2 regions of the Pseudoalteromonas sp. PB2-1 genome follow, and region 2 is predicted to be linked to the other one. Evidence: predicted binding sites of a transcription regulator. Region 2 holds the regulator's gene; the other holds the start of a gene.

Region 1 (8,323 bases), 1.7 Mb from region 2:
CTGAAGTATATGTGCATGAAGATGAATCTATTCCATCTACTTATAATAACCCTGAGCAAACCAACTTAGTGCGTTCAGCAATTGCTAATGCGATTGGTGAAGACAATGTACTTGAAACAGAAGCAGTCATGGCCGGCGAAGACTTTGGTTTATACGGACGTACAGATAAGAATATTCCAATTACTTTATTTTGGTTAGGGGGTGTTGAGCCTAGTCAATATGATGCCGCAATACAATCTGGCACAACATTACCTTCTTTACATTCAAGTAAGTTTGCACCTGATTACAAAAAGGCGCTCCCTACTGGGATTACAGCGATGAGTAATGCCGCGGTTGCCCTATTCAACAAAAAATAGTTTAGGCTGACTTAGTTCTGGGCTTAGCTTTTCTTTTAAAACGTCGCTTTTGCGGCGTTTTTGGTAACTGGGCAAAGACTTGGCTGTCGCACTGCTTAGCTTGCTCAACTAAAGCATGTAACTCAGTCAGTAATGGCGTTAAAAATTGCTGATAACTCATATGTTGCTCAGCTATATTCCCTAACGATGCTTCCCACTTAGCTGTTAAGTCAGGGCTAGCAAGCTGCTCTGGTAATGTACTTATGAGAGCTTTACCTGTTACTGTAGCTAAAATGTGTTTACCTTGACGCTCTAGAAAGCGGCGCTTGAATAAAAGCTCAAGAATGCCTGCCCGTGTAGCCTCAGTACCTAGACCATCCGTATCTTTGAGGATCTTTTTAATTTCAGGGTCTTTCACATAGCGACTGATGCCTGTCATAGCACTTAATAAGGTCGCATCAGTAAAGTGCGCTGGCGGTGTGGTCACTTTGTCTACCACTTCACCTTGATTGCAATGCAGCGGCTGACCTTTTTCAAGTGGCGGTAAGGTTTGCTCATCCTTTAACTCTGTTTTGCCCATTAATGTTTTAAAGCCTAAGCTAATATCTTGCTTAGCAGCAGCTTTAAAAAGCCCACCCGCAATATCAACCGTTACTTTGGTTTCTTTAAACACATAGTCTGGATAAAACTGAATTAAATAATGACGACAGATCAATCGATAGATTTTTTGTTCTTCGCTATTTAATGATGCTGAGCGTAGCTGCTTTTCGGTGGGAACAATAGCGTGGTGAGCTGCAACCTTGTTGTCATTAAAACATTTACTCCGCTTACTGGTATCAGCTTGCTTGCAAGCTTCACTTGCTTGACCTTCATTATTGGCGATAGCGGCAATAATACTCGCTGCATCTTTATGATGCTCTTTTGGTAAATAGCGATTATCTGAACGAGGATACGTAATTAACTTATGACGCTCATACAAGCTTTGACAGGTATCTAGCACCTTTTGTGCTGGCATAGAAAACGCTTTTGCCGCATCAATTTGTAAAGCCGACAAGTTATAAGGTAACGGCGCTTGTTGTTTTTTTTGTTTTTGCTCAAGCTCAACCACCTTAGCTGGTTGATTAGTAATTCGTGACACAACATTTTCAGCAAGTCCTCTATGTAATACTCTACCTTCTTCATCTTGATAGGGCTCGCATGCTTTACTTGGTTGCCACTTAGCAGAAAATGTTTGCTGCTGCTCTGTTTCGAGATGAGCCAAAACTTCGTAGAAAGGTTTTGCTACAAAGTTAGCTATTTCATTATCGCGATTTACAACTAGCCCTAAAATAGGTGTTTGAACACGACCTACAGACAACACATTACCAAACCCTGCTTTTTGCCCAGCAAGCGTATAAGCTCGCGTTAAATTCATGCCAAATAACCAATCAGCACGTGAGCGAGCTAAGGCTGATACGCTCAAGGGAATAAAATCGCGATTCGACTTTAAATTATTCAGCGCTTTTTTAACTGCACTTAAGTTTAAGTCGCTTATTAAGAGCCGCTGGATTTGCTGTTTTTTAGCTTGGCTTAGTTTTACCTGTTCAATTACTTCATCTACCAATAACTGGCCTTCACGGTCAGGGTCACCAGCATGGATGATTATACTCGCTTGCTTAATCAGCTTTTTTAATACGGTGAGTTGTTTGCGTGTTTTTGCTTTAGGTTTTAACTGCCATTGTTCAGGCACGATAGGTAAGTGCTCAAATCGCCACTTTTTAAAACTTGCATCGTAATCGTCAGGCTCAGCTTGTTCAAGCAAATGACCAATACACCAAGAAACACAATCACCATTAGCAAGCTCAATATAACCTTCCTGCTTTTTTTGTGGTTTTGGTAGTGCATCAGCAATGGCTCGTGCAAGGGACGGCTTTTCGGCAATGTAAAGTTTCATAACGCAACACTAAATACTGTTTTTATAAACAGTAGTCTAACACAGCATTTTTTACTTAGGAATGGTCTCGGCGAGCCTATTGCGACGGGTAAATAAATAAATCATAGGCAAATAACATACAACTACGGTGCCTATATTAATAACAGGGAGTAAGGTTTTATACATATATGTGCTATACGATAAATCCCATAAGTGAATATCAATTACGCGAAATAGTTGTAATATGGGTGCCATTACAACAACTAACTGCCCTAGTACGCTCTGCCAAAGATAAACCTTATCTTTTATACCAAGATAAGCAATGATGGCCATCCATGCTATGTCATTAAATGCCCATACAACGTAACGCCAAACAAAGATGTCATCAAACTCACTCAGGCTTGAATGGATAAGAGTGCCATATAGAAAAAAACTAGCGGTTATTACAGAAAACCTGAAGGCGAGCCAATCATTTCTGATATAAAAAACAAAAATAGCTGGGCTCAGAATGAACACCCAGCTATTACTTAATATAACAATAAAAGAGTTGAACCAATCAGGCACAAGTAACGACCTTAATCAGTTTTCTGTTTTACCATCGTTACCATCACCGTTACCTGGCAGGTAGCAATATTTATCGAGCTTTTTCATTCTTATACCCATTACATTCTTTAACTAATTGTAACTGTAACTGATTTAGGGTCTTACATCAATAGGATCCGACTCTTGCGCCTTGCCTTGCATAATTGAGATTTCGACGCGACGGTTACGCTTTCTATCTTCATCGGTAACATTGGGAACAAGTGGCCTCGTTTCAGCATGGCCCACTACGACCATTCTCGATTTATCGAAACCTGGGGCTTTTTCCATTTCACTTGCAACTGCAACTGCACGCTTTGAAGATAAATCCCAATTATTGGTATATAGCTCATTGGAAACCTGAAAATCATCAGTGTGACCAGATACCGTTATTTCGCCAGGCACGTCTTTTAACAAGGTTGCAATATCTCGAATAATTGGTTTAAATTTAGGCTGTAAAAACGCACTCCCTGAAGGAAATGAGCCATTTTCCCGAATACGAATAATAATTTGCTGGCCTAAAGACTCTAGTTCAATCGCCCCATCAATAATCTGTTGTTCAAGTTGTTGCGCAATTTTCTTCACAAGCTCGTTGGTTTGTTCTTGATTCGCAGCGGAAATAGATTGATCCATCGCTTGTTCTTGCGCTGTACTTTGAGACTCACCGCCACGCTTATTACCACGCTGCTCTTGACGTCCACCTGCTGAGCTTTCATCACCGGCTTGGAATTCCAACATCTGCTGGGTCATTTCAACCGTTTGTTGTTGAATTGTTTCGATAGGCGTAGGCTCAGGTTTACCTGGCGTAAACTCCATGGCTATTACTGAAGTTCCTTTTGGGATGTCTTTTACTTCAATTTTGTTTTGCACACCAAAAGCAAACTTCATTGAGCCAGCAATTTGCTTAAATTTAAGGACATCCATTTCAGAAAAGGCAAGCAAGAGTACAAAGAAGCACATTAACAGTGACATTAAATCTGCGAAGGTTCCCATCCAAGCTGGTAAACCCGGAGGTGGACATTTGCACTCTTGATCAGACATGCTTACTCCTCAGTATCCACTTTTCGTTTAGACTCTGCTAAGTAGTTTTTCAAGATACCCTCGATTACTTTCGGGTTTTGACCATCTTGAATACCCAGTACCGCGTCGAGAATTAAGCGTTGGTTAAGAGCCTCTTCGTCTTTACGTAGCTCTAGTTTTACCTGAATTGGAATAGCAACCACATTCGCTAAGAACGCGCCATATAATGTCGTTAATAGTGCAACGGCCATCGCAGGACCGATGGCTTTAGGATCATCCATATTTGATAACATGGCAACAAGACCAATTAGCGTGCCTATCATACCCATTGCAGGAGCTATGTCGGCTAACGATTTAAATAGTCCCGCGCCATGCTCATGACGAGTGGCAGTAAGTGCGATATCTTTTTGCAAGGTAGCACGAACCACATCGGCGTCATGACCATCGACGAGCATATCAACGCCCTTGCGCATAAAGCCATTAGGAATTTCAGCTTCTTCGAGTGCTAAAAAACCACCTTTACGGGCTGAGTCTGCTAACTCTACAGCTTTCTCTATTAGCTCTTCTGGAGATTCTATCTTGAACATGAAAGCTTTCGCGGCAACTTTACCTATGCCCAAAAACTGACCCATAGTAAAGTTTGACAACACAATGAAAATAGAGCCGCCAAATACAATGACCACCGAAGGGGTGTTATAAAACATTGCAACTTGGCCATCACTACTTAACACCATCGACATAGCAATTAAGCCTATGGCACCAAGAATACCTATTATGGTTGCTAAATCCACATACCCCTCCAGAGGAACAATTGCACGATACCCTAAGGCATCAAATTTTTATTATTAACTGCTTATCGGCAAGCAATTGAAATACTTAAATCATTAAATGAATTAATTTTATTTTAATGTAAGTTTCTCAAGCTACAAGTTTATCTTGTGTCTAAAAGCGTAAAAATAACATATTGGCGTTGCTTTATGCGTAAAAAAACACATCATTCTTTGACCTAGTTTAGCATTCCCCCTAAAATTGGCCTCACTTTCTATCAGCTAGTGAGGCCACTATGGCAGCGAAGAAACCAGAAAACTTGAGCTTTGAAGAAGCCTTGGATGAATTATCTAATATTGTTGTACAAATGGAACAGGGTGACTTGTCATTAGAGCAATCTCTTAAGCAGTTTGAACGTGGTATTGCATTAGCTAATGCCTCATCAGGTAAACTACAACAAGCAGAACAAAAAGTTGCCATACTTATGGGTAACGATAGCCAAGCTCCACTGAGCAATTTCGATTCAAATTTGGACTAATTTCAGTGCAATTAATAGACCAACTGCAAGATGCGCGCAATGATGTTGAAGCAACACTTAATCACTATTTTGATCAGCCTTTAGATACCGAACAAACAATAAAAGAAGCCACTCATTATGGCGTGTTAAATGGCGGCAAACGATTACGTCCATACCTTGTTTATGCAACAGGTAGGATGATGGGGGCACAGAAAAAAGACCTTGATATTCTTGCAGCAGCCATTGAGTGTATCCATAGCTATTCACTAGTTCATGATGACTTACCAGCAATGGATGATGACGATCTGCGACGTGGCCGCCCTACTTGCCATATAGTGTATGGTGAAGCAAACGCTATTCTTGCAGGTGATGCACTACAAACACTTGCCTTTGACTTAATTGCCAATCATCCTTTTTCTGTACCGCCAGCGCAGCAAATAAAAATGATCGCCTCATTAAGCAAAGCCTCAGGTATTGAAGGTATGGTAGGTGGTCAAGCGCTTGACATTAGTGCGACGAATAATGAAATCAGTGTCGAACAATTAGAGCGTATTCATCAACTGAAGACAGGGGCACTGCTTAATTGTGCAATAACCCTAGGTGCATTGTGTGCCAATCAATGTGACGAGTACACATTAAAACAGCTTAATTTGTTTGGACAAGCGATAGGTCTGGCTTTTCAGGTACAAGACGATATCCTAGATGTCGAAGCAGATACAGAAACACTTGGCAAACCACAAGGGTCAGATATTGCAGCGAATAAAGCAACCTACCCCGCTCTTTTAGGACTGGATGGCGCAAAGCAAAAAGCGCAAGATTTACTCGCACAGGCACATCAAGCTTTAGAGGCGATTAATTTCGATACGAGTGAACTGGCAAGGCTTGCCAACTATATTGTTGAACGCAAATATTGATGCGTAAAACAACGACAAAATAACTAAAAAATCAGAGTCACAATAAGCTATAATGCACTCTGGTTAGCGAAGGATGTATATAAAATCATGACACTTGATAGTAGCAAGTATCCATTATTAAGTTTGGTTGACGAGCCAGCACAGCTGCGTGATTTAGCGCAAGATAAATTACCTGCGTTTAGTAAAGAGTTACGCGAGTACCTGCTTAACTCAGTCTCGCAAAGTAGTGGTCATTTAGCCTCAGGGTTAGGCACAGTTGAATTAACTGTCGCTCTGCATTATGTCTATAACACGCCCTCTGATCGACTCGTTTGGGATGTAGGCCATCAAGCCTACCCACATAAAATTTTAACGGGTCGCCGTGACCAAATGCATACTATTCGTCAAAAAGACGGTTTACACCCTTTCCCATTTCGCGAAGAAAGCCAGTACGACACATTTAGTGTAGGTCACTCAAGTACATCAATTTCAGCCGCACTAGGAATGGCCATTGCCGCTGAAAAAGAAGGTAAAGATCGAAAAACAGTGGCTGTTATTGGTGATGGTGCGATTACTGCAGGTATGGCATTCGAAGCGATGAACCACATGGGTGATGTAAACCCTAACGTATTAATTATCTTAAATGATAATGAAATGTCGATTTCTGAAAACGTGGGTGCACTAAACAACCATTTTGCACGAATCTTATCAGGTAGCTTTTATACCAACATCCGTGAAGGCAGCAAAAAGCTGCTATCAGGTTTGCCTCCAGTAAAAGAGCTGGCAAGTCGCATGGAAGAGCACTTAAAAGGTATGGTCATCCCCGGCACTTTCTTTGAAGAGCTAGGTTTAAATTATATCGGCCCGATTGATGGGCACGATGTAAACATGTTGGTTGATACCTTACGCAATATGCGTAATCTTAAAGGCCCACAATTACTGCACATAAAAACGCAAAAAGGGAAAGGTTATAAACCTGCTGAAGCGGACCCTATTGGCTACCACGGTGTACCAAAATTTGATCCAAGCATGTCAAAACTACCCAAATCAAAACCAGGAGCCGCTACATTCTCTAATGTGTTTGGTGACTGGCTTTGTGATATGGCAGCACAAGACGACAAGCTGATGGCAATTACCCCAGCAATGCGTGAAGGCTCAGGCATGGTACGCTTTTCGAAAGAATACCCCGAGCAATACTTTGACGTTGCTATTGCGGAACAACATGCAGTAACACTGGCAGCAGGTTTAGCATGCGAAGGCTTAAAACCAGTTGTTGCCATTTACTCAAGCTTTTTACAACGTGCATATGATCAGCTCATTCATGATGTGGCACTACAAAACCTTCCTGTTTTATTTGCCATTGACCGTGCAGGTATTGTTGGCGCAGACGGTGAAACTCACCAAGGTGCCTACGACTTAAGCTTTATGCGCTGCATACCAAACATGATCATCATGGCACCAAGCGACACCAATGAGTGCCGACAAATGCTTTACACTGGTTACCAATGTAATCAACCAGTAGCAGTTCGCTACCCACGTGGTAGTGCGGGCAATTGTGACGTTGAAACGCAAATGAGCGCAATTGAAATAGGCCGTGCACGCACTATACGCAAAGGCAGTAAAGTGGCGATTTTATCGTTTGGTACATTACTAGAAAACGCTGAACTGGCGGCAAAGGAACTCAACGCCAGCTTACTTGATATGCGTTTTATTAAGCCGCTTGATACACAAGCTATTGATGACTTACTCGCAGAGCACGATGTACTTGTGACATTAGAAGACAACGCCATAGCTGGTGGTGCTGGCTCGGCAGTTAATGAGTATTTAGCAGCCGCTAAGGCAAGTGTAAAAATATTGAACTTAGGTATTCCTGATGAATTCATTAAGCATGGCACTCAGCAAGAGATGCATGCAGAAATGGGATTAGATACCCAAGGAATAGTAACCAGTATCAACGCATTCATAGCCTGACATTAATTTACAAAAAGGAGCATAGAGCTCCTTTTTTATTTATAGAACAATCACATCTAAAAAAATTGAAAAATAATTAATTTTTCTGCATCCAACATTATCCCTTCTTCGTTTATTCACTGAGGTTAACCTGTGAGCAAGTAATGCTTTTAAGCTGTGCTAAGCAAAACAGATGTCTGTTCACATTTGATGGAATATTAAAGAAGGTATGAACAAATGAAAGCGTTTAAAAACAACCTAGCAGTAGAACAAATTGACACTCAGTCTAAACTTATGAAGTTAACATTTTCGGCCTTAGCGCTCGCTGTTACGATTGGTATTGCAGGCT
Region 2 (8,323 bases):
AGCTGCGCTAGGTATGGTGATTTTACCACTGCCACCTTTTCTTTTAGATATTCTTTTTTCGTTTAATATCGCGCTCGCACTTGTGGTACTTCTGGTCACGGTTTATACCATGAAGCCACTTGAGTTTGGTATGTTTCCAGCCGTATTGTTAATCGCCACGATTATGCGCCTTGCACTCAATGTTGCCAGTACCCGTGTTGTGCTACTTGAAGGTCACAACGGTGGTGACGCAGCAGGTAAGGTTATCGAAGCATTTGGCTCGGTGGTGATAGGTGGTAACTATGCCGTAGGTTTAGTGGTCTTCCTTATCCTTATTATCATTAACTTTGTTGTTATCACCAAAGGGGCAGGCCGTATTTCTGAAGTGTCAGCACGTTTCACCCTAGATGCAATGCCAGGTAAACAAATGGCGATTGACGCCGATTTAAATGCCGGTTTTATCAGTGCAGAACAAGCGCGTGAGCGCCGTGATGAAGTAACCCGTGAAGCTGATTTTTACGGTTCAATGGACGGTGCAAGTAAGTTCGTTAAAGGCGATGCCATCGCCGGTATCGTGATACTTGTAATCAATATTGTTGGTGGTTTATTTGTTGGTATGATCCAGCACGACTTAAGCTTTAGTCGAGCGATGGAGGTTTATACTCTGCTAACGATTGGTGATGGCCTAGTAGCGCAATTACCATCACTGTTACTTTCAATTGGTACGGCGATTGTTGTGACGCGTCAAAATGAGTCGCACAACATGGGGGAGCAGTTTAAAACTCAGTTAGGTAACGAAAAATCTTTATATATTGCATCGGGCATTCTAATCACCATGGGTTTAGTGCCAGGTATGCCGCATATCGCATTCTTAAGCTTAGGTGCATTGCTTGGCTATCTTGCATATTTCACGCAAAAACAAAAAGCAAAAGCCGAAGCCGAGCAAGCAGAAATCGAAGCAAATGGCGGAGCACCAGGCACCGGTGTTGCTAATAAACAAGAGCAAAAAGAGCTGGGCTGGGATGATGTTCAGCAAGTAGATGTTATTGGTCTAGAGGTTGGTTATCGTTTAATTCCACTTGTGGACCAATCACAAGGCGGAGAACTACTTAATCGCATTAAAGGCGTGCGTAAAAAGCTATCTCAAGAACTTGGTTTCTTAGTACCTCCTGTGCATATTCGCGATAACTTAGAGCTCGATCCAAATGCCTATCGCATCACGATGATGGGTGTATCAAGTGGTGAAGGTGAATTAAAGCACGGTGATGAGCTGGCAATTAACCCAGGTCAAGTATTTGGCCCAATCAAAGGTGTTGAGACAAAAGATCCTGCATTTGGCCTTGATGCAGTATGGATCAAGCCAGATCAAAAAGACGAAGCCCAATCTCTTGGTTATACGGTTGTTGATTCTGCGACTGTGGTTGCTACACACATCAGTCAGTTGCTAACGAACAGCGCAGCCTTGCTACTTGGTCACGAAGAAGTGCAAAACTTATTAGACATGCTAGCGAAGAGCCACCCACGTCTTGTTGAAGGTTTGGTGCCTGACGTTCTACCACTCACAACCGTTGTAAAAGTACTACAAAATTTACTTAATGAAGGGGTGGCAATTCGCGATATGCGCTCGATTGTTCAAACCCTTGTTGAATATGGCCCACGTAGCCAAGACCCTGATGTACTAACAGCTGCAGTACGAATTTCACTGCGTAGACTTATCGTTCAAGACGCTGTTGGTATGTCTTCTGAGATCCCTGTCATAACCTTGGCGCCTGAGTTGGAACAGATGTTGCATCAGTCACTTCAAAATGCAGGTGACGAAGGTGCCGGAATAGAACCAAGCCTTGCAGAGCGACTTCAGCAATCATTGAATGAAGCGCATCAAAACCAAGAAATGGCCGGTGAACCTTCAATACTGTTAACGTCAGGAATGTTACGTACTGTGTTATCTCGTTTTGTTAAGTACACGATTCCAGGTTTAAGGGTCATGTCTTATCAAGAGGTACCAGACGAAAGACAGATTAAGATTGTCAGCTCAGTAGGCCAACAATAGGATAGTAAAGGGGTTGAACCATGAAAATTAAACGTTTTTTTGCTAAAGATATGCGCACTGCACTTAAAGAAGTGAAAGATGAATTAGGTGTTGATGCGGTTATTATGTCAAATAAAAAGCTCGCTAACGGTGTTGAAATTGTTGCAGCTGTAGATTATGACAAGGCAGCCCCTAAAGCTGAAGCAGCGCCCGTAGCAGTGCAATCAAAACCTGCGCCACAGCCTAATTTTGTTAAGCCTGAGCCAATGCGTGCTAAACCTGAGCCGCAAGCACAAGTTGCCGATAGCCTACAAGCGTTACTTGAGCGCCAAGCCCCACGCCCTCGTTCGCCTGAGCTTGCATCTATGTTTAGCCAATCTGGTATCGATACGAGCGAACACTATCAACCTAAAGAGCCTAGTTTTCAACAGCAACAACCTGAGTATGCTCAAAAGCCACGCTACCAAGAACAAGCTGCACCTCGCATGCAAACGCAAGCCCATAGCCTAGGTTTTGATGATGACTTAGATGCAGGCTTTGATGATTTAGATTCACCGGTAGAACAGAAAAACTCTGCGCCTGCTAACCAATCAGAAATGGCGACAATGCGTGAAGAAATGAATGCGATTCGTCAATTACTCGAACATCAAGTATCGGGCTTAATGCAGCAAGATATGGCACGTCGTGATCCAACTCGTGCGTGTATGATTGACCGTTTAGCGGGGATGGGAATTGAGCGTGATGTTGCTGAGCAAATGGCGTGTTTTATTCCAGACGATGTTTCACGTCAACAAGCTTGGCAAGCACTCCTGCAAATGGTTGAAAACCAAATGCACACCACCAATAACGAAATCTTACGTCAAGGCGGCGTGTTTGCACTTGTTGGGCCTACAGGGGTTGGTAAAACAACCACCGTTGCTAAGCTTGCTGCGTTAGGAGCCCAAAAATACGGTGCCGACAAAGTTGCATTAATTACGACGGATACATACCGGATTGGTGCCTACGAACAACTTGCTACCTATGGCCGTATTATTGGCTGTGGTGTTAAACAAGTAAAAGATGCAAATGAATTGGCTGAAGTGCTATACCATTTACGTAATAAGCGACTAGTATTAATAGACACAGCGGGAATGAGCCAACGTGATTTACGCTTGACTGAGCAGCTTAATACACTAATGCGTAATCAGCGAGTTGATATTCGTAGTTACTTAGTATTAAGTGCTACAGCACAAATAAATGTGTTGCAAGAAACCGTAAGACACTTTAAAAAGGTGCAACTAAGTGGTTGTATATTCACTAAGTTGGATGAATCGCTAAGTTTAGGTGAGATTATCAGCATAGCGATTCAAAATCGTCTTCCGATAGGGTATCTTACTAATGGTCAGCGAGTTCCAGAGGATATTCGTGTTGCAAATGCCGAAAAACTAGTGAAAAAGGCTGAGCAATTGTATTTAAAACGAGCAAAAGCACAACATTCACGACGTCAAGCAGTAGCGTCGAGCACAGTAGGGATGTATGATTAACACAGTATTAGATCAAGCAAGCGGCCTGCGCAAAATGAATCAAAATAATAATAGTGGCGTTAAAGTTATCGCTGTGACTGGTGGCAAAGGTGGTGTGGGTAAAACCAATGTTTCACTAAATACCGCTATTGCACTCGGTCAGCAAGGAAATCGAGTATTAGTACTTGATGCCGATTTGGGATTGGCAAATTGTGACGTCATGCTTGGCCTTCGTGTTGAACGTAACTTATCTCATGTTTTATCTGGCGAATGTGAGCTAGATGAAATCCTTGTTGAAGGCCCTGCGGGGATTAAAATAGTCCCTGCAACCTCTGGTTCGCAGAGCATGGTGGAACTAAGCCCTTCTGAGCATGCCGGCCTTATCCGCGCTTTTAGCGAGTTAAATACAGAGTTTGATATCTTAATTGTTGATACCGCCGCGGGTATTTCCGACATGGTATTAAGCTTTTCACGTGCAGCACAAGATGTCGTTGTGGTTGTATGTGATGAACCTACCTCCATAACCGACGCCTATGCACTTATTAAAGTACTGAGCCGTGAACATGGTGTATATAAATTTAAAATTGTTGCCAATATGGTCCGCAGTATGCGTGAAGGCCAAGAATTGTTTGCTAAACTATCAAAAGTAACCGATCGTTTCTTGGATGTATCTATGGAATTAGTTGCAACAATACCGTATGACGAAAATATGCGTAAATCGACTCGACGCCAAAAAGTGATTGTTGAGTTGTTTCCTAGTTCGCCAGCAGCAGTCGCATTTAAAACATTAGCAACAAAAGCAGTTAAGTGGCCAATACCGAATCAACCATCCGGTCATTTAGAATTTTTTATTGAAAAACTAGTAAACGGCTAACTATGACAACATCGGTGAATAAAGCGATGGGATATCAATCAGCAAACAATTTGAATGCGATTGTCGAAAAGCATGCCTCTTTAGTCAAAAAAGTGGCATGCCATTTAATTGCTCGTTTACCCGCCAGTGTTCAATTAGACGATTTAATTCAATCAGGCATGATTGGCCTTATAGAAGCATCAAAAAACTTTGATGCAGGCAAAGGAGCGAGCTTTGAAACCTTCGCTGGTATACGCATTCGCGGTGCGATGCTTGATGAAATTCGTCGCGGGGATTGGGCGCCTCGCTCTGTTCACCGAAATGCACGCCTCGTTGCTGAAACCATAGCCGCACTAGAAAGTACTTTAAATCGAGAACCCAAAGATACAGAAGTTGCTGAAAAACTTGATATTACGCTCGATGAGTACCATCATATCTTACATGATGTAAATTCTAGTAAAGTTCTGGGTATTGAGGATTTAGGTGTTGATGAAGACGTTATTACACCTATGGGGCAAGATTTAGCACTAGACAAACCGTTTAATAACGTTAAAAATGAACGGTTTAACCAATCTCTATTAACGGCTATTCAATCGTTACCGGAAAGAGATGCACTTGTTTTATCTTTGTATTACAACGATGAAATGAATTTAAAAGAAATAGGGCACATACTCGACGTAAGTGAATCGCGTGTGAGTCAAATACATGGTCAGGCGATGATTAAGCTCAAAGCAAAAATCAATGACTGGATTAATTAGTAGTAAGTAAATATAGGTTCAAACCTCACCGGAGGATGTTTTGGATAAAAACATGAAAATTCTTGTTGTTGATGATTTTTCTACAATGAGACGTATCATTAAAAACCTGTTAAGGGATTTAGGTTTCACCAATGTGCAGGAAGCTGATGATGGTTCAACAGCATTACCAATGCTACAAAATCAAGAATTTGATTTTGTTGTCACCGATTGGAACATGCCAGGTATGCAAGGTATTGATTTATTGAGAGCTATTCGTGCCGACGACAGCCTAAAGCATATTCCAGTGCTCATGGTGACAGCTGAAGCGAAAAAAGAACAAATTGTTGCTGCTGCTCAAGCGGGTGTAAATGGTTATATCGTTAAACCATTCACTGCTGCGACACTGAAAACCAAATTGGAAAAAGTGTTTGAACGTTTAGGTTAATCTAAGGGGAGAGGCTTATGTCAGCACTTGCTGCGCCTCAAATAAGTTTAGAGCAAGCTCGTCAACTTGTTGAGTATCTTGAAAATGGTGAACAAGAAAAAGCGGATAAGCTAATACTTGACACAGCATCAAAAGAACAATCAGAGCTGTTTGCAGAAATTGGTAAATTAACGCGACAACTTCATGAAGCGCTAAAAAACTTTGATCTCGATACGCGTTTAACTGGCTTAACAACGGAAGCAATACCCGATGCTAAACAGCGCTTAAATTATGTCATGGAAATGACAGAAAGCGCCGCTAATAAGACCATGGATGCAGTGGAAGCAAGTTTGCCAATTGCTCAGCAACTTGCAGACGATATAGCGACGATAAAACCTACGTGGGATCGTTTGATGAATCGAGAAATTGAGCTCGGTGAATTTAAATCGCTATGTCATAGCTTAGATAAGTTTATGAACAGCTCGCAAACTAAAACAGATGAGTTACAAGGCTTGATGACGAATGTGCTGATGGCACAAGATTATCAAGACTTAACAGGGCAAGTTATACGCCGAGTCATCGAATTAGTACGCGAAGTAGAAGACAGTTTAATCAATCTTTTAACTGTGTTTGGCAGTCAAGAAGATGGTCATCAAAAACAAGAAAAACAGGCCATAGAACAAGCACCTGCACAAAGCGATACGCTTGCAGGTCCTGAAGGGCCAATTATTGATAAAGAGTCTCGCGATGATGTTGTCTCAGGACAAGATGAAGTTGATGATCTATTATCAAGTCTGGGCTTCTAAGAGGAGAGTAGCTGCATGAGCTTTGAAGTCGATGAAGATATTTTACAGGATTTCCTAGTTGAAGCTGGAGAAATCTTAGAGCTTTTGTCAGAGCAATTAGTCGAACTGGAAAATAACCCAGAAGATAAAGATTTATTAAATGCCATTTTTAGGGGCTTCCATACCGTAAAAGGTGGGGCTGGCTTCTTAAGCATGACAGAACTTGTTGATGCATGTCATGGCGCCGAAAATGTCTTTGATTTATTACGACAAGGCGGGCGTACTGTTACATCTGAATTAATGGATGTTATTTTACAGGCACTCGATACAATAAATGAGATGTTTACGACCATCCAGAACCGTGAGCAACCAGAGCCTGCGGATCCTGCCCTCCTTGAAGCCCTTCACAAATTAAGTCATCCACCGAGCGCAGAAGAACTTGCTGGTGAAGACACATCAATTACAGAGGGTGTCAGTGCGGCACCAGAAGAGCCCGTTGTTGAAGAGCCTATCATTGATAGCCCAGAAGTAACTGCTGATGTGGCAACGGATAACGTTGATGAAGACGACCCGTTTGCATTTGATATGTTGTTTGATGGTGGTTTGGCTGATACCCAGCCTGAAGCACAAAATATTGATGAAATTACTGAAGACGAATTTGAAAGCTTACTTGATGAACTCCATGGTAAAGGGCAAAGCCCAGCAGCCGTAGAGGCAGAAAAAGTAAGTAATAATAGTGATGATATCACTGATGATGAATTTGATAGCTTATTAGATGAACTGCACGGAGTAGGTAGCTTTGGTGAAGTAAAATCAACTAGCACACCAGAACAAGTGCCGACTGAAAAGCCTGTCAGTACAGTATCAGCGCCTGCTGGTAGTGAGAGTGACGATGAAATTAGTGATGATGAATTTGAAGCATTGCTGGATGAGTTACATGGTAAAGGAACAGCGCCTAAGTCACTAGAGTCTTCATCACCAGCACAGCCTACAGAGCCAAAAGCGCCAGAAGTAGCTAAAGCTGAGCCTAGTAAACCAGTGCCGCAAGCAAAACCAGCAACCCCTGCGCCAGCAAAAGCGGCTCAACCAGCCCCTGTTGCAGCTAAAGCAGAACCTAAGCCAAGTGCCGCTGCGAAAAAAGCACCTGCACCACAGGCAGAAACTACGGTACGTGTTGATACTAAACGTCTTGACGAGATTATGAACATGGTTGGTGAACTGGTGCTTGTTCGTAACCGTTTAGTTAGTCTTGCTAATAATACCAACAGTGAATCTATGGGTAAGGCTATCTCGAATTTAGATGTTGTCACAGCAGACTTACAAGGTGCTGTGATGAAGACACGCATGCAGCCAATCAAGAAAGTATTCGGCCGCTTCCCTCGCGTTGTTCGTGACTTAGCTCGTAGCTTGAAAAAAGATATTAATCTGCTGTTGGTGGGTGAAGATACCGATTTAGATAAAAACTTAGTTGAAGCCCTTGCTGATCCACTTGTGCATTTGGTTCGTAACTCAGTTGACCATGGTATTGAAATGCCTGATGTGCGTGAGGCCGCAGGTAAACCTCGTACAGGGACTGTGACGCTATCAGCATCACAAGAAGGCGATCATATCTTACTTACCATCCGTGATGATGGTGCCGGTATGGACGCCGAGAAATTGAAAAAGATAGCAATCAGTAAAGGTGTTATTGACCATGACCAAGCTAGCAGACTCTCTGATACAGAGGCCTACAATTTAATTTTTGCTCCTGGCTTCTCAACGAAAGAAGAGATTTCTGATATTTCGGGCCGTGGTGTGGGTATGGATGTGGTGAAAACCAAGATCACCCAACTAAATGGCTCAGTTAATATTCAGTCAGAACTCGGAGTCGGTACTGTACTTGAAATTAAAGTACCGCTTACATTGGCTATTCTTCCAACATTAATGGTTATTGTTGGAGAACAAACATTTGCGTTACCACTTGCAGGTGTTAGTGAAATTTTTCACCTTGACCTAACTAAGACGAATGTGGTCG

Evidence for each region. The regulator FliA, encoded in region 2, starts transcription of late flagellar genes. The targets are predictions, from matches to a motif close to CTAAAGNTNNNNNNNNNNNNGCCGATA.
Region 1: the regulator FliA is predicted to act here: its motif matches at 4,701-4,727, upstream of pomA (flagellar motor protein PomA).

What each region holds. Positions count from the first base shown of each region.
Region 1 covers NZ_CP090667.1:837,332-845,654, reverse strand. The annotation lists gene L0Z67_RS03950 (M20 family metallopeptidase) at 1-356, shown strand, start outside; gene L0Z67_RS03945 (DNA topoisomerase III) at 358-2,268, opposite strand; gene L0Z67_RS03940 (hypothetical protein) at 2,320-2,811, opposite strand; gene L0Z67_RS03935 (flagellar motor protein MotB) at 2,944-3,867, opposite strand; gene pomA (flagellar motor protein PomA) at 3,870-4,637, opposite strand; gene xseB (exodeoxyribonuclease VII small subunit) at 4,910-5,152, shown strand; gene ispA ((2E,6E)-farnesyl diphosphate synthase) at 5,158-6,045, shown strand; gene dxs (1-deoxy-D-xylulose-5-phosphate synthase) at 6,133-7,995, shown strand; gene L0Z67_RS03910 (hypothetical protein) at 8,212-8,323, shown strand, end outside.
Region 2 covers NZ_CP090667.1:2,575,473-2,583,795, reverse strand. The annotation lists gene flhA (flagellar biosynthesis protein FlhA) at 1-2,029, shown strand, start outside; gene flhF (flagellar biosynthesis protein FlhF) at 2,050-3,531, shown strand; gene L0Z67_RS12100 (MinD/ParA family protein) at 3,524-4,384, shown strand; gene L0Z67_RS12095 (RNA polymerase sigma factor FliA) at 4,411-5,121, shown strand; gene cheY (chemotaxis response regulator CheY) at 5,162-5,545, shown strand; gene L0Z67_RS12085 (protein phosphatase CheZ) at 5,563-6,330, shown strand; gene L0Z67_RS12080 (chemotaxis protein CheA) at 6,346-8,323, shown strand, end outside.